One region of the Streptomyces sp. NBC_00328 genome, then DNA from elsewhere that is predicted to be linked to it. Evidence: riboswitches for the same ligand, from Rfam matches in the RefSeq annotation. Region 1 holds a riboswitch; each other region holds the start of a gene.

What was found. A riboswitch is a leader RNA that binds a small molecule or an ion and turns the genes downstream of it on or off. The one in region 1 is predicted to bind cyclic di-AMP.
Region 2: linked by a shared signal. The riboswitch ahead of OG485_RS26290 (C40 family peptidase) and the one ahead of OG485_RS21275 (M23 family metallopeptidase) in region 1 are both predicted to bind cyclic di-AMP.
Region 3: linked by a shared signal. The riboswitch ahead of OG485_RS25275 (transglycosylase SLT domain-containing protein) and the one ahead of OG485_RS21275 (M23 family metallopeptidase) in region 1 are both predicted to bind cyclic di-AMP.

Annotation. Positions count from the first base shown of each region.
Region 1 covers NZ_CP108013.1:4,871,616-4,881,806, reverse strand. The annotation lists gene OG485_RS21315 (FG-GAP repeat domain-containing protein) at 1-1,349, shown strand, start outside; gene OG485_RS21310 (amino acid permease) at 1,408-2,943, shown strand; tRNA gene OG485_RS21305 (tRNA-Lys) at 3,066-3,138, shown strand; gene OG485_RS21300 (GTP cyclohydrolase II) at 3,197-3,850, opposite strand; gene OG485_RS21295 (MarR family winged helix-turn-helix transcriptional regulator) at 3,983-4,492, opposite strand; gene OG485_RS21290 (dihydrofolate reductase family protein) at 4,574-5,716, shown strand; tRNA gene OG485_RS21285 (tRNA-Met) at 5,823-5,896, shown strand; gene OG485_RS21280 (PP2C family protein-serine/threonine phosphatase) at 6,319-7,380, shown strand; cyclic di-AMP (ydaO/yuaA leader) riboswitch at 7,687-7,843, shown strand; gene OG485_RS21275 (M23 family metallopeptidase) at 7,854-8,888, shown strand; gene OG485_RS21270 (aldo/keto reductase) at 9,027-9,971, shown strand; gene OG485_RS21265 (PrsW family intramembrane metalloprotease) at 10,080-10,191, opposite strand, start outside.
Region 2 covers NZ_CP108013.1:5,965,006-5,975,196, forward strand. The annotation lists gene OG485_RS26275 (response regulator transcription factor) at 1-207, shown strand, start outside; gene OG485_RS26280 (C40 family peptidase) at 293-1,405, opposite strand; gene OG485_RS26285 (tellurite resistance/C4-dicarboxylate transporter family protein) at 2,101-3,063, opposite strand; gene OG485_RS26290 (C40 family peptidase) at 3,215-4,372, opposite strand; cyclic di-AMP (ydaO/yuaA leader) riboswitch at 4,381-4,549, opposite strand; gene pcrA (DNA helicase PcrA) at 4,950-7,436, shown strand; gene OG485_RS26300 (M23 family metallopeptidase) at 7,587-9,371, opposite strand; gene OG485_RS26305 (esterase/lipase family protein) at 9,511-10,191, opposite strand, start outside.
Region 3 covers NZ_CP108013.1:5,754,533-5,764,723, reverse strand. The annotation lists gene OG485_RS25305 (ABC transporter permease) at 1-681, opposite strand, end outside; gene OG485_RS25300 (ABC transporter ATP-binding protein) at 668-1,711, opposite strand; gene OG485_RS25295 (LolA family protein) at 1,744-3,009, opposite strand; gene OG485_RS25290 (hypothetical protein) at 3,377-3,964, shown strand; gene OG485_RS25285 (polyprenyl synthetase family protein) at 4,168-5,178, opposite strand; gene OG485_RS25280 (CocE/NonD family hydrolase) at 5,524-7,521, shown strand; cyclic di-AMP (ydaO/yuaA leader) riboswitch at 8,181-8,341, shown strand; gene OG485_RS25275 (transglycosylase SLT domain-containing protein) at 8,345-9,100, shown strand; gene OG485_RS25270 (HAD family hydrolase) at 9,507-10,191, opposite strand, start outside.

The sequences.
Region 1 (10,191 bases):
AGCTCGGCGACGGATACGTCGTCACCCACGACAAGGCGGCCGGGAAGCTGACGCTCACGGTGGTGGCGGGCGGCAGCCCCGAGAGCCGGGTCATCGGCGACCTGCCCGACACCGGGACCTCGCAGCGGGACGTGCGCTGGACGGTCGACGAGTCCGGCGCGAACGCCGCCTACGTGGACGGTCAGGAGCGCGTGCACCTCGTACCGTCCGGAGTGGACCAGCAGCCGCTGCGGCTGCTGGCTCCCGCCGAGAACGTGCCGTCCGTCCGTCCACACGCGATCGACACCACCCCGGACACCCTGGCCACCCTGCTGCTGTCGAAGCCGGCCGCGAACTGGACGGTGACCGCGCGCAACCGCGCCACCGGCAAGACCTACAGCGACGGCCGCGACAGCGGTCCCGAGCGCGGTGAGCTGAACGTCGGCTGGTTCGGCCTCGATCGGGCGCTCCCCGGCGACGCCTTCGCGCCGGACGGCTCCTACGACTGGACCGTGTCCGTCACCCCCGCGGACGGTGTCGGCGCGCCGCTCCAGGTGCGCGGCACGGTCCGGCTGAAGGGCGGCAGCCCGGTGCGCCACGACCACGTGGGATCCGAGGGGGACCCGGACGGCACCGGCGACCTGCTCACCCTCAACTCCTCGGGCGGGCTGACCTTCCAGCAGGGCGACGGGAAGGGCGCGTTCGCCGGAAAGGTCACCGGCAGCGGCTGGTCGACCAAGGCGGTCGCGGTGCCGTTCGGCGATCTGAACGGCGACCGCTGCAACGACGTCCTGGTGCGGATGAGCGACGGGTCCCTGCGCGGCTACAAGCCCGCGTGCGGCACGGCGCCGACCCCCTCGACCTCGTACAAGGCGCTCGGCACCGGCTGGAACGCGTACGACGTCCTGACCTCGCCCGGCGACCTGACCGGTGACCGGCGGCCGGATCTGCTCGCGCGGAAGGCCTCGACCGGCGACCTCTACCTGTTCGCCGCGAAGAGCGACGGAACGCTCGCCGCGGGCAAGAAGATCCGTACGGCGTGGACGGGCTACACGAAGATCGTCGGTGCCGGGGACCTGAACGGTGACGGGATCGGGGACGTGCTCGCGCGGGACAAGGCGGGAACGCTGTACCGCTACAACGGCACCGGGACAGGCCTGTTGAAGGACCGGGTCAAGGTGTTCTCCGCCTGGGGCGCGTCGTACAACGCGATCGTCGGGGTCGGCGACATCACCGGCGACGGCAAGAACGACCTGGTCGAGCGCGACACCTCGGGGAACGTCTACCGCAGCGCCGGCACGGGGACGGGCTCGTTCGGCTCCCGGGTGAAGATCACCGGCGGCTGGCAGAGCTACAAGGGCCTTTTCTAGCCAACTTGCCCTCCCCTGCAGCGCATGTCATGCCCCCGGCGAGGGAATCGCTGGGGGCATGACAGATGACGCCAGAGCGACTGGGCTGTCGGACGAAGAGCGGCTTGCCCAGCTCGGCTACACACAGGTACTCGCCCGCCGCATGTCGGCGTTCTCCAACTACGCGGTCTCCTTCACGATCATCTCGGTCCTGTCGGGCTGCCTGACGCTGTATCTGTTCGGCATGAACACCGGCGGTCCCGCCGTGATCACCTGGGGCTGGGTCGCGGTCGGACTGATGACGCTGTTCGTCGGGCTCGCGATGGCCGAGATCTGTTCGGCCTACCCGACCTCCGCCGGGCTGTACTTCTGGGCGCACCGGCTCGCCCCGGAGCGCAGCGCCGCCGCCTGGGCGTGGTTCACCGGCTGGTTCAACGTCCTCGGCCAGGTCGCCGTGACCGCGGGCATCGACTTCGGCGCCGCGTCCTTCCTCGGCGCCTATCTGAACCTCCAGTTCGACTTCGAGGTGACACCGGGCCGCACGGTCCTGCTGTTCGCCGGAATCCTGGTCCTGCACGGCCTCCTCAACACCTTCGGCGTGGGGATCGTCGCCCTCCTGAACAGCATCAGCGTCTGGTGGCACGTCATCGGCGTCGCCGTCATCGTCGGCGCGCTGACCTTCGTGCCGGACCACCACCAGTCGGCCGGCTTCGTGTTCACGGAGTTCGTGAACAACACGGGCTGGGGCAGCGGGGTCTACGTCGTCCTCATAGGACTCCTCATGGCCCAGTACACGTTCACCGGGTACGACGCCTCCGCCCATATGACGGAGGAGACCCACGACGCCTCCACGGCCGGCCCGAAGGGCATCGTGCGGTCCATCTGGACCTCGTGGATCGCCGGGTTCGTCCTGCTCCTCGGCTTCACCTTCGCCATCCAGTCGTACGACAAGGAGCTGGGCTCGGCGACCGGCGCGCCCCCGGCGCAGATCCTGCTGGACGCGCTCGGCGCGACCTCCGGGAAGCTCCTGCTGCTCGTCGTGATCGGCGCGCAGCTGTTCTGCGGCATGGCGTCGGTGACGGCCAACAGCCGCATGATCTACGCCTTTTCGCGGGACGGCGCCCTGCCGTTCTCCTCGGTGTGGCACACGGTGCATCCGCGCACCCGGACCCCCGTGGCGGCGGTCTGGCTGGCCGCGCTGGGCGCTCTGGTGCTCGGCCTGCCGTACCTCATCAACTACGCGGCCTACGCCGCCGTGACGTCGATCGCGGTGATCGGCCTCTACGTCGCGTACGTCATCCCGACGCTGCTGCGGGTGCGCAAGGGCGACGCCTTCGAGCGCGGGCCCTGGCACCTGGGCCGCTGGTCCCGACCCGTGGGGGTGATCGCGGTCGGCTGGGTGGCCGTCATCACGGTCCTGTTCATGCTGCCCCAGGTCTCCCCGGTCACCTGGGAGACGTTCAACTACGCCCCGATCGCCGTCCTGGCCGTCCTCGGCTTCGCCGCGGCCTGGTGGCTGGCCTCGGCCCGTCACTGGTTCCTCAACCCCGAGCATCACCGCACGATCGCCCGTGAGGCCGCCCGCAAGGGTGCACCCGAACCGGTCGATCCCTGACCTTGTGGGCCTTCGGCGTGGCCGGGGCACCGATACCCGATCGGAGTCCCGGCCGCGTCCCGCTATGCTCGGGGATGCGTCGGCGCGAGCCGGTGCGCCGTGTCGGTGTTTTCCCGGTGCGGGGACCCTTAGCTCAATTGGCAGAGCAGTGGACTTTTAATCCATTGGTTGTGGGTTCGAGTCCCACAGGGTCTACGGAAGAGCCCCCGGCTCAGAGCGATCTGAGCCGGGGGCTTGTTTCGTTCGAGGGCTGTCAGCCGGCCGTGAGTCCCGTGAGTTCCGTGCGCTCCGTGAGTTCCTGCAGCGGCAGCGTGTGCTGGGTCTGGAGGACCTTGGCGCGCAGGTAGCGGACGTTGTGGGCGGTGGTGAAGACGCCCGTCGGGACACGGTGGGAGACCGTGATGCCGAGCTCGCGGAGCTGTTCGGCCTTGTCCGGGTTGTTGGAGAGCAGGTCCAGGGAGTCGATGCCGAGGGCCCGGAGCATCTGGGCGGCCGCCGTGTAGTCGCGGTCGTCCTCGGGCAGACCGAGGGCCGCGTTGGCGGCGTAGGTGTCCAGGCCCTGGTCCTGGAGGGCGTACGCGTCGAGCTTGTTGTAGAGGCCGATGCCGCGGCCCTCCTGGCGCAGGTACAGCAGGACGCCGCCGCGGTCCGCGATCTGTTCCACCGCCTCGCGCAGCTGGGGTCCGCAGTCGCAGCGGGCCGAGCCGAACACGTCGCCGGTCAGGCACTCGGAGTGCAGTCGCACCAGCGGGTTCGGGCCGGGCTCGCCGAGGACGACGGCCAGGTGTTCCTTGCCGTCGAGGAGGCCGTGGAAGGTCACGAGCTGGGCGTCGACGGAGTAGCCGTCGCCGAAGCGCAGGGGTACGCGGACGCGGGTGCGCACGGTGGCGGTGGGGTGGTCGCGCATGGGGTCTCTCCGTCCGGCGGGTTCGTACGGGACTGTGCTTCAGATTTGAAGCACAGCCACGGAACGAGACACTACATCTGCTTCAAACTTCAAGCAATGGGGTTCACGCCCCCCTCGACTGCATCGAGCGCCTCACGAGGAGCAGGAACGCCGCCGCCAGGGCAGATCTTCCCCGGACGAACCGGAGTTCCCGCCCTGGATCGCCCGGGTGATGGTTCCGCAGATCTCGTCCAGCTGCCGCACCTGCTCGGGGGTCAGATGGTCGAAGATCGCCGTCCGCACCGTCTCGACGTGCCCCGGTGCGACCCGCTCCAGGAGGGCCGTGCCCTCGTCGGTGAGGACGGCCATGTGCCCGCGCCTGTCGGTGGGGCAGCCCTCCCGGCGTACGGTGCCGTCCTTCTCCAGCCGGGTCACGGCGTATGTCAGACGGCTGCGGGTGATCTTCTGGGCCTCGGCGAGGTCGGTCATCCGCAGCCTCCGCTCCGGCGCCTCGGACAACTTGGCCAGGATGGAGTAGTAAAGGTGGGGCATCCCCGCCTCCGCCTGGAGCCGGCGGTCGATGGCGTCCTCCAGGAGGGAGCTCGCGGAGAGGTACGAGCGCCAGGCGTGCTGTTCGGCGGCGGTCAGCCAGCGGGTCGTCATGAGACCAGTCTAGGTATTGTTTAAAACTTGAACCACTGCGCTCGAACTCACCGCGCGCGTGCGACCGGAGGAAGCGTTCCGATGCCCCGTCCCTACGTCCTGCTGTCCGCCGCCGTCTCCCTCGACGGCTTCCTGGACGACACCGGCCCCGAGCGGCTGCTGCTCTCGGGCCCGGCCGACTTCGACCGGGTCGACGAGGTGCGGGCCTCCAGCGACGCGATCCTGGTGGGCGCCGGCACCCTGCGCACGGACAATCCGCGGCTCCTGGTCAACTCCGCCGAACGGCGTGCGGCCCGTGTCGCCGGCGGCCGTCCCGAATACCCCCTGAAGGTCACCGTCAGCGGTTCCGGTGAGCTCGACCCGGGGGCCCAGTTCTGGCACACGGGCGGCGAGAAGATCGTCTACACGACGGACGAGGGCGCGCTGCGGGCGTCCGCCCTGCTGAAGGGGATCGTCGGCGTGGACGTCGTCCCGACCGGACCCGCACTCGACTGGCGTGTGCTCCTGGAACACCTTCACGACGTACGGGGGGTGCGCCGCCTCATGGTCGAAGGGGGCGGCAAGGTCCACACCCAGCTCGTGCGCGAGGAACTCGCCGACGAGCTCCAGCTCGCCGTCGCCCCGCTCTTCGTCGGGCAGCCGGACGCGCCGCGGCTGTTCGGGACCGGGGAGTACCCCGTGGGCCGGATGCGGCTGGTGGAGACGCGGCCCGTCGGCGACGTCGTGCTCATCCGCTACGTCCCCACCGCGCCCGGCACCGGCTCGCTCGCCTCCGCCGCGGACCGGCGGTGGCTGGAGCTCGCCTGTGAGCTGGCGGAGCTGTGCCCGCCCTCGAAGACCGCCTTCAGCGTGGGCGCCGTCGTGGTCGCGGCCGACGGGACCGAGCTGGCCCGGGGCCACTCCCGCGAGGGCGGCGATCCCGTCGTGCACGCCGAGGAGGCCGCCCTCGCCAAGATCGACCCGGCCGATCCCCGGCTGGCCGCCGCCACCGTCTACAGCAGCCTGGAACCGTGCGCCCACCGTGCCTCCCGGCCCGCTCCGTGCGCCCGGCTCATCCTGGACGCCGGTGTGCGACGGGTCGTCACCGCCTGGCGCGAGCCCGACACGTTCGTCAGGGACGCCGACGGGAACGGGCTCCTCGCCGCCGCGGGCGCCCAGGTCGCCGTCCTGCCCGAGTACGCGGACCGCGCCAAGGCCCCCAACCGGCATCTGGCGGCCGGGTAGAAGCCGGAGAGGAGCCGGGGAGAAGCCGGGTGCCGGCGCCGCTGGAGGGGCGCGTTTAAACGGGTGTGCTTCGGGTCCCGCGGATGGCGTACACTGGTTTCAACGACGCGGGGTGGAGCAGCTCGGTAGCTCGCTGGGCTCATAACCCAGAGGTCGCAGGTTCAAATCCTGTCCCCGCTACTGAAGGCCAAGGGCCGGAACTCGGATTCACGAGTTCCGGCCCTTGGTGTTTGCCCCCACCGGTTCCGCCGGCCGCTCCGGGCTCCTTTCCGGCCTTCTTCCGGCTTCTTCCGCCTCCTTCCGCTGCCTTTCGGCCGCTTTCGCCTTCTTCCGGCCGTGGTTCCCCGGAGCCGGTCCCGGTTCGCGCGGTGCTTCGGGCCGGTCCAGGTCCGCTCCGGCAGGCGGTGTCCTCCCCCGGTCGGGCCACACCGGTCGCCCGCCGCCCCCGTACCGGGTCTTCTGGACGGGTGGCGGGGCAGCCGGCAGGTGAGTGGCGGACCGGACGGCCCCGTGACCGGGCCGACCGGCTGTCCCGCGGTGTCCGCGGGTCCGGGAGCGTCCCACCGCCCGGTCCGGCGGCGGGAGCGCAGCCGCGCGGGATCGTGTACGCACGCGCCTTCGTCCGGATCCTGCCCGTGCTGTTCGTCGCCGCCGGGGTCGTCTACGACTACCTCACCCCGTCGGAATTCACCGCGACCCCCCTGTTCGCGGCCGCGCCCCTGGTCGCCGCACCTCTCCATTCGCTGCGCGGAACCGTTCTCACCGGCGTCCTCGCCGTCGGCGCCGTGCTCATCACCCACTTTGTCCTCGGCATCGTCCTTCAGGTCGACGCGGTCACCGAGGTGGTCACCGTGGCGATGGCCGCGGTACTCGCCGTCCTCATCAACACGGTCGTCCGGCGCGGCGACGAACGGCTCGCCTCCGTCCGGGAGATCGCCGAGTTCGCGCAGCGTGCCGTGCTGCCCGAGCCCGAGGCGCGGATCGCCGGACTGGAGGTCGCGGCCCGGTACGAGGCAGCGCAGGAGGACGCGTTCATCGGCGGGGATCTGTACGCCGTGCAGGACTCCCCGCACGGTGTACGGCTGGTCGTCGGGGACGTACGGGGGAAGGGGATGACCGCGGTGGCCACCGTCGCGACGGTGGTCGGGGCGTTCCGGGAGGCGGCCGAGCAGGAGGCGACCCTGGAGGGCGTCGCGGAGCGCCTGGAGCGGGCGCTGACGCGCGCGGGCACCCGGCGCGACAGCGTCGACGCGGCCGAGGGGTTCACGACCGCGGTCCTCGCCGAGATCCCGCACGGCGAGGACGTCGTACGCGTCGTCAACCGCGGCCACCCGCCGCCCCTGTTGCTGCATCCCGACGGCACGCTCCGCACCCTCACCGCCGAGTCCTTCGCGCTGCCGCTCGGGATGAGTGAACTGGGAAGCCTGCCCGCCCCGACGGTGCGGGAGGGATTTCCGCGCGGGACGACGCTGCTGCTGCACACCGACGGACTGTCCGAGGCCCGTGACGCGCGGGGGGAGTTCTTCGACCCGGCCGCCTGGCTGGCCGGACGGGTCTTTCCCTGCCCCGACACGCTGCTGACCGCCCTCTTCGAGGCGGCCCGCCTGCACACGGGCGGCGCGCTGACGGACGACATGGCGCTGCTCGCCGTCCGGCGCCCGTGACGGGTGCTCGCCGAGGGGAGCCGCGCGTTGTCCGGGAGGTCTTTCACCCCCTGGGCGACGGCTTTTCCGGGCTCGGTCACGAGCGGTGACCGGGCGGTGCCCCTCCGCGTAGCATCTGACTTACCGTCAGGAAAACCCGTGTCGACACCATGCGGTCAACTCGCCCGTTTTTCATCGCTCATGACCCCAAAGTCCTGGCCAAGAGCCGTTAATGATCAGTCGGAACGGCTTGGAATTCGGTGCCTGGGTCTATTAACGTTCGATAACGCAGCGCGGTCGTCACAACCGTCACAAGAGGCGGCTCCGTGCGCGCACGCGCCGAATCCCGTAAGGGAACCGGGGAACCAACTCGTGGGGTGAATCGAGCGTATTCCGCCGTGGAAGCACGGTGGCCGTACGCGCGTAGGAGACCTTCCTGCTCCGAACCCGTCAGCTAACCCGGTAGGCGGCAAGGAAGGAAAGGAGTGCGCCAGGTGGCGTCCAACCGGCCCGCTCAGCCAACCTCGTTCGCGCCGAACGAAACACACACCTTCGGCTACGGCAAGGACGAGGGACCCTGGGAGGAGTGGAATCCCACCGCGGATTCCGTCGCTCCCGTCCGCGGCCGGCACCGCACGGGCAAGCAGCGCGGCGGAGGACTCGCCCGCAGCTCCACGGTTCTCGGCGTCGGCGTCATAGCCGCCGTCGGCGCGGGTGGTATCGCCAGCGCCGCTCCGGGCAAGCCGCCCGTCTCGATCTCGCTGCCCGACCTGTCGTCGGTCACCGATTCGGCCAAGGCCCTGATCTCGGACGGCGGATCCAGCACTCCCAAGGGCTCCACGACCCCGCTCACCAGCGCCGGTCTGACCACCGCCGACGAGGCCCAGGGCACCACCGACGCCGGTGAGGCACTGCGCGACCGCATCATGCAGCAGGCCCAGTCGCAGCAGAACCAGGCCGACACCGCCACGCAGCAGGCCGCCCAGACGGCCGCCGCGAAGAAGGCCGTCGACCTCGCCGCCAAGCAGCAGAACGAAGCCGAGGCCAAGGCCGACGCCGTGAAGGAGAAGGCGGAGGAGGCGGCCAAGGCGAAGGCCGAGCAGGAGCGCCTCGCCGAGCTCGCCAAGAGCTACTCGCTGCCGACGTCCTCGTACACGCTGACCTCGACCTTCGGCGAGGCCGGTGCCCTGTGGTCCTCCGGCTACCACACCGGACTCGACTTCGCGGCGCCCACCGGCACGCTCATCAAGGCGGTCCACAGCGGCACCATCACGGAGGCCGGCTGGGCCGGAGCGTACGGCTACCGCACGATCCTCACCCTCGACGACGGTACGGAGCTGTGGTTCTGCCACCAGTCGTCCATCAGCGTCAGCGTGGGCCAGAAGGTCGCCACCGGTGATGTCATCGGGCGCGTGGGTGCGACGGGCAATGTCACCGGGGCGCACCTGCACCTCGAAGTGCACCCCGGCGGCGCCGCCACCGGCATCGACCCGATGGCGTGGCTCCAGAGCAAGGGCCTCAACCCCTAACCCCTGATTTCCGATCTCCGGCAGCCCTGACGTCAACCCCCCCGACGTCAGGGCTGTCGGTCGTCCGGGCGCGGACGACGGCCCCCGGCCCAGGTGATTGCGGAATACATCCGTCCGGGACGGGTGTTGAGCCCGTACATGACTTCTCTTCGCAAGCTCGGTTCGTCCGACCTCGAGGTCTTCCCGCTCTCCCTCGGGGGCAACGTCTTCGGCTGGACGGCCGACGAGACCCGGTCCTTCGCCGTGCTCGACGCCTACGCGGCAGCCGGCGGCAACTTCCTCGACACGGCCGACTCCTACTCCGCCTGGATCGAGGGCAACGAGGGCGGCGAGTCCGAGACCATCATCGGCAAGTGGCTGAGGACCCGCGGCAACCGCGAGGACATCGTGGTCGCCACCAAGGTCAGCCAGCACCCCGCGTACCAGGGTCTGTCCGGTGCCAACATCAAGGCCGCGGCCGACGCGTCGCTGCGCCGCCTGGGCACCGACCACATCGACCTCTACTACACGCACTTCGACAAGCCGGACGTGCCGGTCGAAGAGATCATCGGTGCCCTCGACGAGCTGGTGACGGCCGGCAAGGTGCGGCACATAGCCGCCTCCAATATCTCTCCGGAGCGGCTGCGGGAGTCCCTGGAGTTCTCCGACCGCGAGGGCCTCGCGCGGTATGTCGCGCTCCAGCCGCACTACAACCTCGTCTCGCGCGACACCTACGAGGGCTCCCTGCTGGAGGTCGCCTCCCAGGCAGGTCTGGCCGCCGTCCCGTACTTCGCGCTCGCCTCCGGTTTCCTCACCGGCAAGTACCGCCCCGGCACGACGGTCGACTCGGCCCGGGCCGCGGGCGCGGCCAAGCACCTCGACACGGAACGCGGGCCGCTGGTCCTCGCCGCCCTCGACGAGATCGCCGCGGCCCACGGCGTCGCCGTCCCGACGGTCGCCCTCGCCTGGCTGGCCGCACAGCCGACGGTCGCCGCGCCCATCGCCTCCGCCCGCACCGTGGAGCAGCTCCCGGCCCTGCTGGGGGTCGCGGACCTGGTGCTGACGGACGAGGAACTCACGCGCTTGACGCAGGCGTCGGCGTAACGGCCGTAGCGCGGGCGCGCGGACCCGGGTACCCACCGGCCCGTGGCCCAGGTGCGGGGGACCGGACCGGTGGTGTCCACCGGCCGGTCCCGGGCCGGGCGTCGGGCCCTAGGAGCGGTACGGGTTGTACGCGGGATACGGGGCCGGCGCGGATGCCTGTGCCGGTGGGCCGTAGGGCCGGGCCGGCGGGGCGATGTAGCCGTACCCGGGGGCCGGCCAG
Region 2 (10,191 bases), 1.1 Mb from region 1:
GTCGACGAGGACATGGACCGTCTCACCCAGCGCGAACGCGAGGTCCTGCGGCTCATCGCCCGGGGGTACGCCTACAAGGAGATCGCCAAGCAGCTCTTCATCTCCGTCAAGACGGTCGAGTCGCATGTCTCCGCGGTCCTGCGCAAACTCCAGCTCTCGAACCGCCACGAGCTGACCCGCTGGGCGACGGCGAGGCGGCTGGTCTGACGCGGTCCGACCCGGCTGGTATCGGGACGGGCGGAAGCCCCGGGCGACGGACGGCCCGGGGCCCGCGGCCTCGCCGCTCAGGCGATCACGCGACCCGCGCCGCTCCGGCGAAGGGCATCTCCGTGATCGGCGCCACCCGCACCGGCGCCGACGGATTCGGCGCGTGGATCATCTGGCCGTTGCCGACGTAGATGCCCACGTGGGTGATGCCCGAGTAGAAGAACACCAGGTCGCCGGGCTGGAGTTCGGACAGGGCGACCCGCCTGCCGACGTTGATCTGGGAGTACGTCGTGCGGGGCAGGGAGACGCCCGCCGATCGGTACGCGGCCTGGGCGAGCCCCGAACAGTCGAACGCGTCGGGGCCGGTGGCGCCCCAGACGTAGGGGCTGCCGAGCTTCGCGTAGGCGTAGGCGACGGCGGCCGCCGCCCGGGAGTTGGGCGCCGCCGCGGTGCCCGCGCTGCCCGCTCCGGCGGCACCTGACGTGCCGGAGGCTCCCGACGCCGCGACGGGGGCCGGATCGCGGGAGGCGTCGCGCGAGGCATGCTGCTGGTCACCCGCGCCGCCTCGCTTCGCGTACTGCGTGCGCTGTTGCGGAGTGAGGCGGTCGAGCAGCCGGCGGGCCGCGCCGAGCTTCTCGTTGACCGTCTTCTTGTGCTGCTTCAGCTCGGTCTGCCGCGACTTGAGGGCCGCCAGTTCGATGTGCGCCGCCCCACGCAACTGCTCGAGCTCACGGAGCTGTTTGCGTACCCCGGCGATCTTCGCCGACTGCCGGGTGCCGACCCGCTCGGCGAGCGCGGCCCCCTCCAGATACTGGTCGGGGCGGTCGGAGAGCGCGAGTTGCACCACGGGGTCGAGCCCACCGCTGCGGTACTGCGCCGCGGCCATCGAACCCAGCGCTTCCCGGGCCGAGTTGAGCCGGTCCTCCCGGCGGGCCGCCTCGTCGCGGAGCTTGCTCAGGTTCGCCTCCGCCTCGCCGGCCTTCTCCTTGGCGCCGTCGTACTTCTGGGTGGCGGCCTCCGCCTCCTCGTACAGCTTGTCGACCCTTGCCTTCACCTGCGCCGCGGACAACTGGGGGTCGGCGTGCCCGACCCCGTCGAAGCCGGTGGCCGTCGCCGCGCCCGCGAGGGCGATGGTGACTGCTGTGCGGGCCGTGTTTCCGCCGACCGAGCGCTGTCTGGCCTTGCGGTGCGCTGCCACGAGGGCCCACATCCTTCCGTGCGACCGCCCTTGAGGTGCGGTCAAGCGGTGACACGTCCGGCGGCGGCTCACACAGGGGGAGCGGGCCGCCGCCGGACCTTCTCGGCGGTGGTGTCCGACTGCCGTCCCTGGCCCGGACGGTGGTGGGGAGCCGGTCACCTGGTGAAGGACGCTAAACCTGGGAGCGAGCTGTTGGTAACGCTATGTATGGAACTATCGCTATTGGATCGCCGAGAGACCAAATGTGACCAAGATTCCGGTCGTACGTCACGACTTCACGCAGGGTGATGACCGAAGCGGCGATTCCCGGACGGCCCGCGCGGTGCCGGTGCTATGGCTGACGCGTGATGGTCCGGTGGCGAGGGAGTGCAGATCGGGGCCGGAGCGTGACGGGGGCCGGTGGGGCGGGACGGCCCGGGGAACGGGCGGGGCCCCCGGGAGGGGAGGGTGGTCGGCGGGCAGGGGTGGGTCAAGGGTGCCTGGTGGGAATGGGGGCCCGGCCGGGAGGGCCTCAGGGGGTGCAATTAGGCTCCGGCCCCATGGACGTACTCATCCATCTCTTCGTCGGCCTGTGGACCTGACCGGCCGAGGCGGTCCCGTTCGCCGGGGTCGAGGGCGGCCCTGACCGGCGTCCGCTCGGCACGGGGCGGACCGACGGCCGCGTCACCCCCGCGCGGTGGACCTGAGGGGCACCGTCACCCCCGCACGGTGGACCTGAAGGCGAGAGCGGCGCCCGCGGCCGCCGCGAGCCAGGCCGCCACCGCGATCCACAGCAGCACCTGTCCCGGCCCCTTGAGCCAGAAGACGTCGAGGGCGGCCGCGACCGCGAGGGCCGCCACCGCCGACATCCCCATCGGGAAGACGGTGGCCCAGCGCCGGACGTCGTACCGCGGGCGCGGCCACACCACCTCCGCGACGGCCAGAAGGAAGTAGCAGGCGAGGTCGAGCGCGAGCAGAGCGCCCGTCGTATCGCGCAGGACGCCCTGGTCGTCGTTGTTCCACAGGTACGGATCCACGTGGTGCGCCGCGACGAGTCCCGCCCCGGCCAGTGCCGAGATGCCCAGCGCGCCGGCCGCGATCCAGTGGTCCCCTGCGCCCTTCCTCACCTCGCCCAGGTCGAAGCAGGCGAACGAGAGCACGTAGAGCCCGATCCCCAGCCAGAACAGCACCAGCGCGGTGTGCGCGAGCCAGTCCGGGCCCACGGCGGTGGCGATCGTGGCCGCGAGGACCGAGAGCCCCTGGGTGGCCACGCAGACGAGGAACACCTCGCCCGGCATACGGCGCCGCAGACGACGCAGGACGGCCCACAGCAGAACCGGCCAGAGCACGGCCGACAGCGCGAGCAGGGCTTCGGCGAGCTCGTGCCACCCCAGTGCGGAGAACCGGGTGCCGAGCACGGTGGTCGCCGCGACCGCGTCGAGCCCGGCGGGTGTGCCGGCCTGCCGCGCCCACCGCTCCCGGTCGCCCACCAGCCGGACCGCGAGGTCCGCGGCGAGCCCGGCCCAGGCGAGCGACGCGAGGACCAGCGCGATCCGGGAGAGGGTCTCGTGGCCGGTCAGGTGCAGCCCGATCGAGATGATGCCGGTGGCCATGACGGCGGTTCCGGCGGTGGCCGCCCACCCCGCCCGCCGGGCGCGGAGCGAGGTGCTGTCCGGCATGTCCGGTGTGTCTGACATGTTCTCGATGCTAGGGACCTCCGCACCGGGTTGCGGGCGGGCCACGCGCGGGCGGGAGACGAAAACGCGGGGCACGCGTGGGGACCGGGAAGCCCCCGCGCGTGCCCCGCGAGAGCGGCGCCCGTGTCCCGGTCTACGCCGGGCGCACCACGCTGTGGATCGCGGAGGTGCCGTCGTAGTAGATCGACTCCTCGCGGACGTACGCGCCCGGCTTCGGCGCGTGGATCATCATGCCGTCGCCGATGTAGAGGCCGACGTGGCTGATGTCGTCGTAGAAGAAGACCAGGTCGCCGGGCCGGGCGTCGGCGAGGGAGACCGTCGTGCCCGCGTTCACCTGGTCGTAGGTGACGCGCGGGAGGCTGACGCCGGCGGCCTTCCAGGCGGCCTGGGTCAGGCCCGAGCAGTCGTAGGAGTCCGGGCCGGTGGCGCCCCAGACGTACGGCTTGCCGATCTGCGCGCGGGCGAACGCGAGCGCCTCGGCCGCCTTCGACGAGGGGTCCGTGGCCGTCGATCCTGTCGACGAGCCGGAAGCCGTGCCGGTCGTGGTGCCGGACGACGACTGCTGCTGGGCGGCCTTCTCGGCGGTGGCCTGCTGCCGTGCCAGCTCCGCCGCCTTGGCCGCGGCCTGCTCCCGCTTCTTCTTCTCGATCGCCGCCAGCCGCGCCTTGTCCTCGGCGTTCAGCTTCGAGAGCAGGGAGCGGGCCTCGGTGAGCTTGTGCTGCACCGTGGCCTTGGACGTCTTGAGCTCCTTCTGCGAGGCGGTCAGTGACTCCAGGTTCCGGGTGGCCTCCGCCCGCTTCCTGGTGGTGGCGGCCTGCTCGGTGATGTAGTCGTCGACGGCCGCCTTCTGGCGGTTCGTCAGACGGCTCATCAGCTGGGTCTGGTCGAAGTAGTCCTGGGGGTTGTCGGCGAGCAGCAGGGTCGCGGTGTCGGGCGCGGAGGCCCCGGTGCGGTACTGCGCCGCGGCGAACGACCCCAGCTCCTCGCGCGCGGTGTTGAGCTTCTCGGTGCGCCGGGCGACGTCGTCGAGCAGGGTGTCGACGCGCTCGCGCTGCTCGGCGGTCTTCTCCCGGGTCGCGTTGTACTTGTTCGTGGCCGTCTCGGCCTGGTGGTAGAGGTCGTCGACCTTCTTCGAGACCGCTTCGATGCTGGGCCGGGGCTCGGCCGAGGGGGCGGCGTTGGCGGTCTGGGAGAGCAGGGCCACGGAGGTGATGGCCGCTGTGGCGAGGGCCGGGGTCCGTATGCCTGCGATGCGCGCACCCGTGGGACGCGCCTTGCGGTGTGACGCCAAGAGAGGCGACTCCTTCCGTCATCCGCCTACCGAGTTAGCTGTCGGGTTCGGGCGGGTGGTTCCGGAAGGCTGCCCTACGGTCCTTGCCCCACAAGGCGGTTGGACCGATTCACCCCAAGATCGGTGGGTCCCCGGCTCCGGGGCCTCGCGGCGTACCGGACTCGGCGGAGGCCGCTCGGCCCGGCGAGGTTCGCCGGTCGCGGTCGGGCGGCCTTCCGGCACGCTAGCCAACCGGTGTGGCCCGTGTGAAGGTTGATGTGCGATATGCCCGATACATTTTCGTGACCACTGCCGTGTGTCCCGCGGGCGGCGACCCGCTCGTCCGCCCCGTCGAACGGACCCCGCTCGCTCCGGTCCGCTTGCTCCGAGCCGCTCGCCGGAGCCGCTTGTTCCGAGCCGCTCGCCGACGGAATGTCGCGCCGGGTGACCGCTCGGCCGCCTCCGGTCACGGGGTGTGAGGTGTCGTGGCCGGAAGGCCGCCTTCCCCGGGGCGTCCGCCGGGACCCTGGTCACACTTGCGGCCGAGTTCTCGAGGTGGCGGCGGGCTGTCGGTGGGGCGGCCTAGACTCGGAGAGCGATGAGCAGCCTCTTTGACGACAGCTTCCTGGCGGACCTCAAGCCCTCCGGGGCCCACGAGGACGAACACCCGCCGCCGCCCGAGGACGAGCACGTACCGGAGCCGGTTCCGGACGATCTGTTCGGCGGGAAGTTCGACATGCCGCCGAGCCGGGACGCGTACTACCGCGACGGTGCGCCCAGGCCCGCCGTGGACCCGGCGGCCCTGCTGGACGGACTGAACGAGAACCAGCGCGCGGCCGTGGTCCACTCCGGCTCCCCGCTGCTCATCGTGGCCGGTGCCGGCTCCGGCAAGACCCGCGTGCTCACCCACCGGATCGCGCATCTGCTCGGCGAGCGGAACGTCCACCCGGGCCAGATCCTCGCGATCACCTTCACGAACAAGGCCGCGGGCGAGATGAAGGAGCGCGTCGAGGCGCTCGTGGGCCCGCGCGCCAACGCGATGTGGGTGATGACCTTCCACAGCGCCTGTGTCCGCATCCTGCGCCGCGAGAGCAAGACGCTCGGCTTCACCTCGTCGTTCTCGATCTACGACGCCGCCGACTCCAAGCGGCTGATGGCGCTCGTCTGCCGTGATCTCGACCTCGACCCCAAGCGTTTCCCGCCGAAGTCGTTCAGCGCCAAGATCTCGAACCTGAAGAACGAGCTGATCGACGAGGAGGACTTCGCCGCCCAGGCCACCGACGGCTTCGAGAAGACCCTCGCCCAGGCGTACGCGATGTACCAGTCGCGGCTGCGCGAGGCCAACGCGCTCGACTTCGACGACCTGATCATGACCACGGTCAATCTGCTGCGCGCCTTCCCGGACGTCGCCGAGCACTACCGCCGCCGCTTCCGGCACGTCCTGGTCGACGAGTACCAGGACACGAACCACGCGCAGTACGCCCTCGTGCGGGAGCTCGTGGGGACCTCCGAGCACCCCGTGGACGTACCGCCCAGGGAGTACGACCTGGCACCCGCCGAGCTGTGCGTCGTGGGTGACGCGGACCAGTCGATCTACGCCTTCCGCGGCGCGACCATCCGCAACATCCTCCAGTTCGAGGAGGACTACCCGAGCGCGACGACGATCCTCCTGGAGCAGAACTACCGCTCCACCCAGACGATCCTGTCCGCCGCCAACGCGGTCATCGAGCGCAACGAGTCCCGCCGCCCCAAGAACCTGTGGACCAACGCGGGCGCGGGCTCGAACATCACGGGCTATGTCGCGGACACCGAGCACGACGAGGCCCAGTTCGTCGCCGACGAGATAGACCGTCTCTCCGACGCGGGCGAGGCCAAGGCCGGCGACGTCGCGGTCTTCTACCGCACGAACGCGCAGTCCCGTGTCTTCGAAGAGATCTTCATCCGCGTCGGCCTGCCCTACAAGGTCGTCGGCGGCGTCCGCTTCTACGAGCGCAAGGAGGTCCGGGACGTCCTGGCGTACCTCAGGGTGCTGTCCAACCCCGAGGACTCCGTCCCGATGCGCCGCATCCTGAACGTGCCCAAGCGCGGCATCGGCGACCGCGCCGAGGCGATGATCGACGCCCTCTCGCAGCGCGAGAAGATCAGCTTCCCGGCGGCGCTGCGCCGCGTCGACGAGGCCTACGGCATGGCCGCGCGCTCCACCAACGCGGTCAAGCGGTTCAACACGCTCATGGAGGACCTCCGCACGATCGTCGAGTCCGGCGCGGGCCCGGCCACCATCCTGCAGGCGGTCCTCGAACGCACCGGCTATCTCGCCGAGTTGCAGAACTCGACCGACCCGCAGGACGAGACCAGGGTCGAGAACCTCCAGGAACTCGCCTCCGTGGCCCTGGAGTTCGAGCAGGAGACCGGTGAGGGCGAGAACACGGGCGGACTCGCCGCGTTCCTGGAGCGGGTCGCGCTCGTCGCCGACTCCGACCAGATCCCGGACGAGGAGGACGGCAACGGCGTCATCACCCTGATGACCCTGCACACCGCCAAGGGCCTCGAATTCCCCGTGGTCTTCCTGACCGGCATGGAGGACGGCGTCTTCCCGCACATGCGCGCGCTCGGACAGGTGAAGGAACTGGAGGAGGAGAGGCGCCTGGCGTACGTCGGCATCACGCGCGCGCGGGAGCGGCTCTACCTCACCCGGTCCTCGGTGCGCAGCGCGTGGGGCCAGCCCTCGTACAACCCGCCCTCCCGCTTCCTCGAGGAGATCCCGGCGACCCATCTGGACTGGAAGCGCACGGGGGCGACGGCGTCCAGGCCCGCCGGTCCCGTCTCCGGCGTCGCCGCCTCCCTCTCGTCCTCGCGTTCGCGGTCCGCGGCCTCGGGTGCCTCCGGGTTCGCCACCCGTCGCGGTGCCACCGAGAAGCCGGTGGTCTCGCTGGCCGTCGGGGACCGGGTCACGCACGACCAGTTCGGCCTCGGCACCGTCGTCGGTGTGAAGGGGACGGGCGCGAACGCGGAGGCGACGGTCGACTTCGGAGAGCCCAAGCCGAAGCGGCTGCTGCTGCGGTACGCGCCGGTGGAGAAGCTGTAGTCCGCGAGACCGTTCGCGTGAACCGGTCGACGGGGATCGCGGTGACGGATCGCGGTGATGGATCCGGGTGGCGGATCAGGGTGACCGATCGCAGGGCCCTTGGCCGTCCGGAGACGGCCGGGGGCCCGCGGTCACGCGGCGTCCGGGTTCTTACGTGGGGTCCAGGCCGTGGCTGCGCAGCCACGGCAGCGGGTCGATCGCCGCACCGCCGGCCGGGCGGACCTCGAAGTGCAGGTGCGGGCCGGTCGAGTTGCCGGAGTTCCCGGAGAAGGCGATCTGATCACCGGCCTTGACGGCGGTGCCGGAGGGGAGCTTGTACGTGGAGAGGTGGCAGTACCACGTCTCGGTGCCGTCCATCGCGGTCACGATCATCATGTTGCCGTAGGCGCTGTTCCACTGCGTCCGGACGGTGCCGTCGGTCGCGGCCATCACCGGCGTCCCGTAGGAGACGGGGAAGTCGATGCCCGTGTGCACGGACATCCAGTTGATGCCGGCCTGGCCGAAGTAGGCGCTGAGGCCCTGCTGCACCACGGGAAGAGCGAACTTCGGACGCAGCCGCTCCTTGCGGGCCGCCTCCTCCGCCGCCTTCTTCTTCTCCGTCGCCTGCTGGGCCTTGAGGTCGATACGTTCCTGCGTGCGGCTCGCCCGGTCGGCGAAGTCGTCCGCGCCCGCGGACAGACTCTGGAGCTGGGTGTCCAGCTTGATGTTGGCGGCCGACGGCTTCACCGAGGTCACGTCGGAGGCGCTGGCGGTCGTGTCCTTCGAGTCGTCCCCGCCGAGGCCGCCGACACCGCCCACGGAGGCGGCGGCGATCCCCGCGACCCCCATGACACAGGCCGAGGGCACCGCGACGGTCAGCAGAGCGGAACGCTTCGCGGGGCTGCGGCGCCGGGCGCGGGACGCACTGCGCGTCGCGGGACGCCGGACCGGGGTGATCTCTTCCATGTCGTCGAGCAGCGGCCTCTCGCGCCCCTCGTCGTACGGGTCGTATCCGCCGTCGGGGCCGGCCGTGTCCGCGAGGTCCTCGGCCACGTCGGACTCGTCGTCCTCCGCGGCGAGTTGACCGTGGGTCGCCTGGTCGAAGGTCGCGGTCGCCTGCTGGTCGAAGGGAACCGGGTCCGACGCGTCGGACACTCCCTCGTACGTCATGTCGAGCTGCGTCAGCTCGTGGTGGTCGTACGACTCGGACGCCGCCTGCGGCTGTTCGTACGACTCGGGCTGCTGGTGCTCGTAGGACTCGGTCTGAGGGTGTTCGTACGACTCGGGCTGCGGGTGTTCGTACGCCTGGTACGTGTCCTGGCCGCCGGCGATGTTCCACTGCGTGGCGTCGTACGCGCCCGTTTCCTGCGTCGGCACGGTCCACTGCTGGGTCCCGTCGAGCGGCTGCTCGGGCTGGAGCCAGCCGTTCGCGTCCCACTGGCCCGAGGCGTCGGGGCCCGGATACTGCGCGGGGATCCCGGCGTGCTGCTGATAGCCGTTCGTCCAGGCCGTCGTGTCGTGGGAGCCGGTGCCGTAGGCGGTGGGCTGCGCCGCGTACGGGTCGTAGCTCAGCGGCTGTTGGGCTCCGGCGTTCCACTGCGTGGCGTCGTACGAGCCGGTGCCGCCCGGCATGGTGCCGAAGAGCGGGTCGCCGGCGAAGTCCGTACCGGAGTAGGCGGCCGCGTTCGTCCCCGCGTCGGGGGCCGAGCCGGCGTAGTCGCCGTACGCGGTGAAGTCGCCGTACTGGGCTTCTTGCGCGCCGTAGGGCGCGTAGAGCGCCGAGGCGGCGTCGGAAGCCGGAGTCGGGGGAGTCGCGATCCCCGACGGGTGACGGTCGTTCACCAACTTCTCTTTCGCCTCGACAACAGGGGCTGGCAGAGCAGTGCGGCGACTGTACCCGGCGGTATGCGGGCGCGACAATCTTCGGCAGGTTTCCCCTTCGCGGGAAACGGGCATTCGGCCGTGTTTCGGGGGAGGGCGGGCAAGGGCTTGGCCTGGCGTTCGATAACTGTTCGAAGACTTCGGTTGCCGGGAGGGCCGTCGGGCGGCCGTCAGCCCTCCCGACGGCCGCCCTCGGACCGTTCCGTGCCGCCCCTCACGCCACCGTGAGGCCGCCGCTGCGGACCACGGCGAGGGGCCCCGACATCTCGATGTCGAGTGCCTGCCGGATTCCGGTCGCGACGGCCGGATGCACGGGCAGCGCGAGATGGCCGACACCGCTCACGCGGACGTTCTGGGCGAGCAGGTCGGGATGCTCGACGCAGGCCGTCTCCAGCGGGTCCATCAGATGGTCGAGATCGCTCCAGAAGCTGACGAACTGCGTACGGCAGCCCGGAGCGGGGCCGGTCAGTTCCTCGATCACCGCGGAACCGGGGCGCATCTGGCGGACGATCGGGTGCGCGTTCATCAGGGGTGCGACGCGGGTGCCCGAGTGCGGGGTGCCGAGCGTGACGAGTGTGCGGACGTGGCTGTCGCCGCCGAGACACTGCACGTAATAGCGCGCGATCAGCCCGCCGAGGCTGTGCCCGACGATGTCCACCCGCTCATGGCCCGTGCGCTCGCAGATCTCCTCGATGTGCCGGCCCAGCAGCTCCGCCGCCGTACGGATGTCGCACGTCAGCGGCGAGTAGTTGAGGGACTCGACGTGCTGCCGGCCGTGCTGGGCGAGATTGCGGCGCAGCAGGACGAAGACGGAGCGGTTGTCGATGAAGCCGTGCAGCAGGACGACCGGGGGTTTGGCCTCGGTGGGCAGCGGGGCGGCTACGTCGGGCGAGGG
Region 3 (10,191 bases), 880 kb from region 1:
CTCGCCCAGCGGGAACAGCAGGGCGCCGACCGCGAACGCCGAGAGCGCCACCACCAGGGTCGCCACCAGGCAGAACGTCATCGTCGTCGCGTACTTCGTGAGCAGCAGCCGCGTGCGGCCGGCGGGCGCGACGAGAAGATAGCGCAGGGTTCCGGCGTTGGCCTCGCCGGCGATCGCGTCGCCCGCGATGACGCCGATCGCCATCGGCAGGAAGAACGGAAGGGTCGCGGCCAGCCCGGTGAACACCAGGAACAGCCCGTTGTTGGTGATCTGCGCGATGAACGCGGGACCCTCGCCGCCGCCACCGCCCGCGGTCGAGCCGCCGCTCGTCTCGACCCTGACGGCGACGCCGATGAGGACCGGCACGGCCGCGAGCACGCCGAGCAGCGCGATCGTGCGCCACCTGCGGAACGTGGTGACGAGTTCGTCGCGGAAGAGTCCGAGTGTCCACAGCGGGCTCGGCCCGCGGACGGCCCCCGGCTCCGGCGACGGTGACGGTGACGGTGACGGTGACGGTGACGGTGACGGTGACGGTGCAAGTGACGGCGCCGTGGCCATTCCTGTCGTCATCCCCGTCCCTGTCCCTGTCCTCGTCCCTGTCCCCGTCGCGGTCGCCGTCGCCGTCGCGGCCTCGGTCGCGGCCTCGGCGTCCCGCTTCGGCAGATGTTCAGCCCGCGACATCGAAACCCTCCCCGGTCAGCGCCACGAACGCGTCCTCCAGCGAGGCCCGTTCGACTCCGAAGCCGCGGACCCGGACGCCTGCCAGGACCAACGCCGCGTTCAGTTCGGCGAGTTCACGGCCGGGCGGCTCCGCGGTCACCCCCGTCTCGGTCACGACGAGATCCATGACGCCCTGCTCCTTGAGGATCCGGGCCGCCTCCCCGGTGTCCGGCGTGGTCACCACCAGCCGGCCCCGGGCTCCGGCCGCGAGGTCGGCCACCGGGCCCTGGACGATGAGCCGCCCCTGGGCCATCACGGCCGCGTGGGTGCAGACCTGCTCGATCTCGTCGAGGAGGTGCGAGGAGAGGAAGACGGTCGTGCCGTCGGAGGCCAGCTCTCTGACCAGCGAACGGATTTCGCGCATGCCCTGGGGATCGAGACCGTTGGTCGGCTCGTCCAGGACGAGCAGCCGACGGGGCTGGAGCAGCGCGGCCGCGAGTCCGAGCCGCTGCTTCATGCCCAGCGAGTACGCCCTCGCCTTCTTTCCCGCCGCGGCGGTCAGCCCGACCCGGTCCAGCGCGGTCTCGACGCGTGTCCTGCGGGTCCGGGGATCGGCGGTCGGGTCGGCGGCGTCGTACCGGACGAGGTTGTCCCGACCGGAGAGGAAGCCGTACAGGGCGGGGCCCTCGATCAGCGCCCCGACGTGCGGAAGCACGGCGCGCGCCGACCGGGGCATGGGCCGCCCCAGCACGCTCGCCGTGCCCGACGTCGGCTCGATCAGGCCCATCAGCATCCGGATGGTGGTGGTCTTGCCGGAGCCGTTCGGCCCGAGGAAGCCGAAGACGCTGCCCGCCGGGACGGTGAGGTCCAGGCCGTCGACGGCGAGCTGTCCGCCGCGGAACCGCTTGCTCAGCGCGCGGGTGGCGATCACCGCGTCCTCGGCGGACACGGCAGCGGCGGACACGGCACCGGCGCTCCCCGTCCGCCCTGCGGGGACGGCGGCGCCCTCGGCCTTCGCCGGATCGGGCTCGTCGGCGGACAGCTCCTCCATGGACTCCCTCGGTTCGGTTCGCCCGGCCGCGTCTACTGGGCGGCGTCGGCCGCCTTCACCAGCGCGGCCTTGGTGACGGCACCGGCGTACACCTTGCCGTCGTCCGTGATCAGCGCGTTGACGAGGCGGGTCGAGAAGACCGTGCCCGAGCCGAACGTGCCGGTGACGTGGTCGCCGAGGGAGTTCAGGAACCCGTCGACGTCACTGTTGCCGGTCGAGCCGGACGCTCCGGACGGCATGCCCTCGCCACCGGTGTCGAGGACGACGATCGAGTTCCAGCCCTCGCCGATGGTCTTCGGACCGCCGACGCCGTCGGCCGTTCCCTCATGTCCCTTCGGCCACGCCTTCTTCAGATCCTTCGGCTCGTCGCCCTTCGACGTGCCGCCCTTCGCGCCCTTCAGCTCGTCGCCCTCGGTGACCTTCGCGCCCTTCGGCGGGGTGAAGGCGAACGTCGACGCGGCCGGCCGGGAGAAGTCGACCTGGGTGAAGCCCGCGTCCACGACGGCCGCGCCGCCGCTCGCCGGGGTCAGCGTGAACTTCAGCGGCAGCCCCGTCTTCGCGTCCACCGCGATGCTGATCGCGCCGACCGTGGTGCCTGACTGCCGGGGCTTGATGACCAGCTTGTAGGCGTCGCGGCCCGCGACGTGCGCGGTGCCGTCGACGCTCACGGAGGTCGTGTCGTCCACGGCCTTGAGAGCCTCTTCGGCGAAGTCCTTCGGAGTGGCCGGGACATCCCGCGGCGCCTTGCCCTTGGCACCCTCGCCGGCGTGCCCGGACTCGGCGGACGTCGAGTGGAAGACCTCGTTCGACTTGCTGTCGTACCCCCACACGTCCTTGCCGTTGTGGATGACGCTGTACTCGGCGGCGTTGTCCAGCAGGGAGACCTTGCCCCTGTCCGGGCCGTCGGCCGCGACGCGCAGCGTGTGCGTGCCCGAGGCCAGTTCGAGGAGCTTGGACTGCGGGTCGGCGGAGGAACCGCCGTGCCCCTGGGCCGCGCCGGACAGCAGGCCGCTCTCCAGACCGCCCAGGTCGGGCAGCCCCAGATCGGTGCTGATCTTGACCGTGCCGGAGAGCTGCTGGACGTCCGACTCGGCGATCTTCTCGATGAGTTGCTGTGCGGTGACCTTCGGCAGGTCGGGGTCTCCGGAGTCGGCGAGCGCCGGAACGAGTCCGATCGTCGCCGCCGCCACCCCCACCACCGCGACCGGAACGACGTACCGCGCGGCCTTGCGTCGCCCGGCGAGCCTGTCGTCGGCCTCCGCGGCCCTCGCGCTGTCGTCGGATTCGTACGGTGCCATGTGTGCGTTACCTCCGTCGTCGGCGGCGGCCCTGCCCTCGTTCCGTGCTCCACCCCTAAGCCGCCATTCTCACCCGGACCGGTGAGGAGTGGTGTTCTCCATCTGACCAAATTCGCGGGATGAAAGCGTCAGCCCCCGGGCTCAACTCCTCGTAGTCCTGCGGTATGACGTGACAGGGCGGTGCCTACCCCGACCCGTAGGGGTCGCTCGTAGGGGTCGCTCGTGGGGGTCGTACGTGGGGGGCGTACGTGGGGAACCCGGCCTAGAAACTAAATATGGCGACATTTCGAGTAAAGAACGGCTCGAATCCGTACGTACAGGTGGCAGCGATCGGAGCACCCAGCACTCCAGGGATCGAGGAATCGCCATGATCGCCATCAGGTACGTCGCGGGATACGCGGCCACGGGCACCGCCGTCCTGGCGCTCACGCTCGCCGGATGCGGAGGGGGCGGCGGAGGAAGCAGCGGCGGCGGCAAGAGCGGGACCAGCTCCTCGCAGAGCAGCGGCGGCACGACACAAAGCGGCACCACGGGATCGGCGACGTCCATGCTGACCACGGCCAAGGTCGCGAAACTGGGCACGGTCGTCACCGACGACAAGGGGTACGTCCTGTACCGCTTCGACGCGGACTCGGCGAACCCGACCAAGGTCACCTGCTACGACACCTGCGCCACGGTCTGGCCGGCGACCACGGCCCACGGCGGGGTGACCACGAAGGGCATCGACAAGAGCCTGGTCTCCACGGTGAAACGCGCGGACGGCAGCACCCAGGTCACCCTCGCCGGCTGGCCCCTCTACCGGTACGCCAAGGACGACGAGCCGAAGGAGGCCTACGGCCAGGGAGTGGACGGAACGTGGTTCGCGGTGACACCGAGCGGCGCGAAGATCACCACACCCGCCTCGACGTCGCCGACACCGGCCACGACGAGCACGGGAGGCGGTGGAGGCTACTGACAGCCGCCCCGGCAGGGGCCGGTCCTGGCCTGGCCGGTACGGGGCCGGTCCCGGACCGGCGGATACGGACCGGCGGATACGGACCGGTTCCAACCGGTCGGCGACCGGTGGCACCTGAACCGGCGTCTCAGCCGGCCCATGTCCGGTGGCACGCGAGCCGGCGTCCCAGTCCGCCCGCGACCGGTGACACCCGAGCCGGCGTCTCAGCCCGCCCGGTGCACCACGGCGTCCACCAGCTCGACCAGCGCGGCCTTCGAGTCGCACTCACGCAGCGGGGCCAGCGCGGCGCGCGCCTCCTCCGCGTAGCGCACGGTGTCCCGGCGCGCCTGCTCCAGCGCGGGGTGCTCCCGCAGCCGGGCCAGCGCCTCCGCGTGCCGCGCGTCGTCCGTCAGGTCCGAGTCGAGCAGCTCGCACAGCGCGATGTCCTCGGCGAGCCCCAGCCGCTCCGCGCGCTCGCGCAGCCGCAGCACCGGCAGCGTGGCGATGCCCTCGCGCAGATCCGTCCCCGGCGTCTTGCCGGACTCGTGCGAGTCGGACGCGATGTCGAGGACGTCGTCCGCGAGCTGGAAAGCGACGCCCAGCCGCTCGCCGTACTGCGTGAGCACGTCCACGACCGTCTCGTCGGCGCCCGACATCATCGCGCCGAACCGGCACGCGACGGCGACCAGCGACCCGGTCTTGCCGCCGAGCACGTCGAGGTAGTGGTCGACCGGATCGCGGCCGTCGCGCGGACCCGCGGTCTCCAGGATCTGCCCGGTCACCAGCCGCTCGAACGCCTCGGCCTGGATCCGGACGGCCTCGGGCCCGAGGTCCGCCAGGATGTACGAGGCGCGGGCGAAGAGGAAGTCACCCGTGAGGACGGCCAGCGAGTTGCCCCAGCGCACGTTGGCGCTGTCCACCCCGCGCCGGACCTCGGCCTCGTCCATCACGTCGTCGTGGTACAGCGTGGCGAGGTGGGTCAGCTCGACGACCACGGCCGAGGGCACGACACCCGGCGCGTAGGGGTCGCCGAACTGCGCGGCGAGCATCACGAGCAGCGGCCTGAACCGCTTGCCGCCGGCCCGCACGAGGTGCTGGGCGGCTTCCGTGATGAACGGGACCTCGCTCTTGGTGGCTTCGAGCAAACCCTCCTCGACAGCCGCCAATCCGGCCTGGACATCGGCTTCGAGAGCCTGGTCCCGCACGCTCAGCCCGAACGGCCCGACGACGGTCACGAGAGGTTCTCCTGTCTGCTGACGATCACATGGCGAACTCGGTCGATCATTTGGTCGATGACACGGTTTGTCGATGTGTCGCTGCCATCACTCAAGTCAGCGTATCCGGTCACGTTTCGATCACCACGAGCGCCCACCGTCCCCCGGTCCACTTCGCTCCGCCAGGTGGTGGGCGCGAGTACACCCGGAAGGCACACGGGAAGCACCTGCGTGCCCCAACGGCGGGTACCCCGGCTCACGGGCACCACCCCACCACCGACTGTATGTTCATGATCAGATGATGTGAACCGACTTGCGATGACTTGCGATGAAATGACCGGCATTACGTCCTCTGGGGTGGCGCTCATGCACATCCGTACGTCCTTCCCTTACGAGACCACTCACGAGGACGTCCTCATCCCTCTCTCGGACGGCACCCGTCTGTACGCCCGGATCTGGCGGCCGCTGACCGAGGAGCCCGTACCGGCGCTCCTGGAGTACCTCCCGTACCGCCTGACCGACTGGACGGCCCCGCGCGACCAGCAGCGCCATCCGTGGTACGCCGGGCACGGCTACGCCTCCGTCCGCGTGGACGTACGCGGCCACGGCAATTCGGAGGGAGTGCCGGGGGACGAGGACACGGGGAACGAGCCGGACGACGGGGTGGAGGTGGTCTCCTGGCTGGCGGCCCGGCCCTGGTGCACCGGCCGGGTCGGCATGTTCGGGATCGCGTGGGGCGGCTTCGACTCCCTCCGGACCGCGGCCCGCGCGCCCGAGCCGCTCAAGGCGATCGTCACGGTCTGCTCGACCGACGACCTCTATGACAACGACGTGCACCATGCGGGAGGTTCCGTCCTCGCCGTCGACACGCACGCCCGGTCGGCCCGACTGCTCGCCTTCGCCGCCCGCCCGCCGGACCCCGCGCACGTGGGCGAGGGCATGTGGCGGAGCATGTGGGAGAAACGGCTGGAGGCGATCCGCCCCGCCGCGCCCACCTGGCTGGCACACCAGACCAGGGACGCGTACTGGCGCCACGACAGCCTCCGCGAGGAGTACGGGGCCATCCGCGCCGCGGTCCTCGCGGTCGGCGGCTGGCACGATCCGCATCGCGACACGGTGCTGCGCCTGGTGCGGAACCTGCCGCCTGATCGCGTACGAGGTCTCATCGGCCCCTGGTCCCGCCAGTACCCGGACCGGGGCCTGCCGCCCGGACCGGCGATCGGCTTCCTCCAGGAGACGCTGCGCTGGTGGGACCACTGGCTCAGGGACGAGGAGACGGACGCGCTCTCCGTCCCCCTTCTGCGCTCGTACGTGATGGACGCGCACCCTCCGGCGACGGTGTACGCGCGGATCCCCGGCCGCTGGGTGGGTGACCCGGCCTGGCCCTCGCCCTCGGTGACCCCGGTCGCGTACGCGCTCCAGGGCGCCCCGCTGCCGGTGCGCTCCCCGCAGCACACGGGGGTCGACGCGGGCCGGCTGTTCCCTTCCGGCGACGACGCCGACCTGCCGCCGGACCAACGGGAGGAGGACGCCCGCTCGGCCTGCTTCGAGTTCGAGGTGCCTGAGGAGACCTGGGTACTGGGCCGGCCCCGGGTCAATCTGCGGCTGACGTCCGCGTCACCCAGGGGCCAGGTGATCGCCCGGCTGTGCGACGTGGCCCCGGACGGAGCGTCGACGCTCGTCACCCGGGGCACCCTGAACCTCTCGGCGCGCCGGGGCCCCGACCGGGCGGTTCCCTGGGAACCGGGTACCACGGAGAACGTGGTGTTCGACCTGACCGCCATCGGCTACGCGTTCCCGGCGGGCCACCGGATCCGGCTGGGCGTCTCCTCCGCGTACTGGCCCTGGATCTGGCCCCAGCCGGGCTCGGAGGAGGGCTTCACCCTGGAGCCGATCGGCAGCGTCCTGGAACTCCCGGTACGGGCAACGGAGTCGGACCCCTCGGTCGCCTTCGAGGAACCGGAGCAGTTCGCACCCCTCGGCGTGACCGTCTCGGCGACCCTGGACGAGCCCCGCCCCCGACGCCTGGTCCTGCGCGACGTGGCCGCGGAGACCTGGCGTCTTGAGGTGGACCCGGGGCGCGGCGGTACCCGCGTGTACCCCGACGGCCTCGAATGCACGGAGGAGGCCCGGGAGACGTACACGATCGACACCTCGGACCCGCTGTCCGCCCGCGCCCACTCGGCCTGGTCGATCCGACTGCACCGCCCGGACCTGCCGTGGGACGCCCGCGTCGAGACGGTCTCCGCCATCACCTGCGACGCACAGGACTTCGTCACGACCGACGAACTCGTCTGCAAGGACGGCGACGAGGTCGTCTTCCATCGAACCTGGGAGAAGCGCATCCCGCGCACAGCCGGCTGACTGGGCCCGCCGGCACGGGAGTTCACTCCCTCGGACCGCTGCGCATCCACACGCGCCCCAGGCCCGGGCCGGCGCGACGCGCTCATGGCGCGGGCCCCGGCGTATCGCCGCGCCCCGGACGGCGGCAGGACACTCTCGCGCCGAACACCGGTGGCGCGAGGCGCACTTCACCGCGCACCGGCCCGGGTTCGGAACCGCGTCGGGGCGGCTTCGGTCCACGTCCGGGCGGCTTCGGCTTGCGTCCGGGCGGCTTCGGCTCGCGTGCGGGAGGCGCGCCCGCCACCGGGCGGCCACGTTCCCCGATGTGTCCCGCGCCACAATTCCCGCCGCGCCAGGGGCCTCTCGGTACCCCGCGAAGGGCTCGGCGGCGGCTTCCACCGCAAGGACGATGCCCGAATTACCCCTCATGCCGCCTTGATGCTCTTTGGTCTCGTGAGTTGGGTCACCGGCGAACCGGACTCCCGCCGCGCGCCCTTCGCGACCCAACCCGTTTGCCAAAGGCAAGTTGAGGATCTAATTCCGGCGCAATCGGACTTTTTACCCGTGCATTAACCAGGAGAAAGCGATCTTCGCGGTCAAATCTCATCTTGTTTCGGACATGTGCTCTCGCATACGTTCTGGTCGACCCCGGGCGGATCGCCGAATCCTGCCGCCGCCCGGCAACCCATCGACCCACGCACGGCAGGAGCGGGGGAACCACAGGTAAGCCGCCGATCCGGGCACACCGGACCGGCTTGGGGTGAAGCCGCGCCCACAGCGCGGCCGGGCATCTCCCGCCCGAACCCGACAGCTCACCTCGCAGGCGTCGGAGAGGAAATTCGTCATGCCCGTACGAGGCAAGCACCGCCGCATGAAGACCAACGTCATCACCCGGGGCATGATCGCCGCCGGAACGGGCGGCATCGCCCTCGCCCTCCCGCTCGTGAGCGCGACCGGCGCCAGCGCCGCCACCCCGGCGCAGGCCCCGCAGGCCGCCCACACCGCGGTGATCCCCAACGTGCAGCTCGTCACCTACAAGGTGGTCGCCGGCGACACGCTCTCCAAGGTGGCGCAGAAGTACCCCAAGAGCGGCGGCTGGAAGAAGCTGTACGCGGCGAACCGCGCGGTCATCGGTGACAACCCCGCCCACCTCCGTCCGGGCCTGAAGCTGACCGTGGGCACGAAGACGCTGAAGTCGACGACCGTCCGCACCACGGCGAAGGCGACCGCCGCCGTCGCCAAGTCGACCACCGTCACCCAGGCCGCCGCCAAGACGTACTCCAACAACCTCGACGGCTGGATCAAGGAATCCCTGGACGTCATGGCCAAGGCCGGCATCCCGGGCAGCTACGACGGCATCCACCGCAACGTGATGCGCGAGTCCTCCGGCAACCCCAACGCCATCAACAACTGGGACTCCAACGCCGCCGCGGGCATCCCCTCCAAGGGCCTGCTCCAGGTGATCGACCCCACGTTCCAGGCGTACCACGTGGCCGGCACGTCGTGGAACATCTACGACCCGGTCGCCAACATCACCGCGGCCTGCAACTACGCGGCCGACAAGTACGGCTCGATGGACAACGTCAACGGCGCCTACTGATCGCACCCCGCACCCCGTCTTCCTCCGCACCCGCCGACGGCGCCTTCCCGGCCCGTCGGCGGGTGCGTTGCGGTCCCGTCGGCCGGTGTGCGTCCGCGGGCGCGGCGGCGGGTGCGCGTCCGTGGGCACGGCGGGCGGGTGCGCTCCGAATGTGTCGGCGGGTGTGCGTTCGTGGGTGCGCCGGGCGGGCGTGTCGGCGGGTGTGCGTTTGCGGGCGCGCCAGGCTGGGGCGCCTGCGCCGCTAGTGCCGCGGCAGGCAACGTTTGCCCGTCAAGGAGCGGCGCCCGGTGCGTGCTCTCGGCGTGCCGGCCGGAAGTCCTCGTACTGGATGTACTTGGGCTTTCGGCCGGTGCGGCGAGAGTGCGTGCCGGGAGTCGCGACGGGGCGAACGTTGCCTGTCGCGGCACTAGAAGCCGAAGAGGCGCTCCAGCACGACCGCGATCCCGTCGTCCTCGTTCGACAGGGTGATTTCGTCGGCCACCGCCTTCAGTTCCGGATGGGCGTTGGCCATCGCCACACCTCGGGCCGCCCAGTCGAACATCGGGATGTCATTGGGCATGTCACCGAAGGCGAGCGTCGCGTCCGGCGTGAGCCCGAGGTGCGCCGCGGCGAGAGCCAGGCCCGTCGCCTTGGTCACCCCGCATGGCTGGAGTTCGACGGTGCCGGGTCCGGACATGGTGACCGTCGCCAGCGAACCGACCACTCCCCGTGCCGCCGACGCCAACTCGTCGTCGGACAAGGAGGGGTGACGGAGCAACACCTTGCTGATCGGCTCCGCCCAGAGGTCGTCCCGGCGCGGCACCCGCACCGCGGGCAGGGTCGGATGCGGCATGACATAGCCCGGCTCGATGAGCGTCAGCCCGTCCACGCCGTCCTGGTCGACCGCCGCGTACAGCAGCCCGACCTCCGCCTCGATCTTGCCGAGCGCCGTCTCCGCCAGTTCCCTGTCCAGGGTCACCGACCACAGCATGCGGTCCGCGCCGGCGTCGTACAGCTGCGCCCCCTGCCCGCACACCGCCAGTCCCTCGCCGCCGAGTTCGTCGAGAAGCGGTCGCACGCGTGGTGCGGGTCGGCCCGTGACCACGAGATGC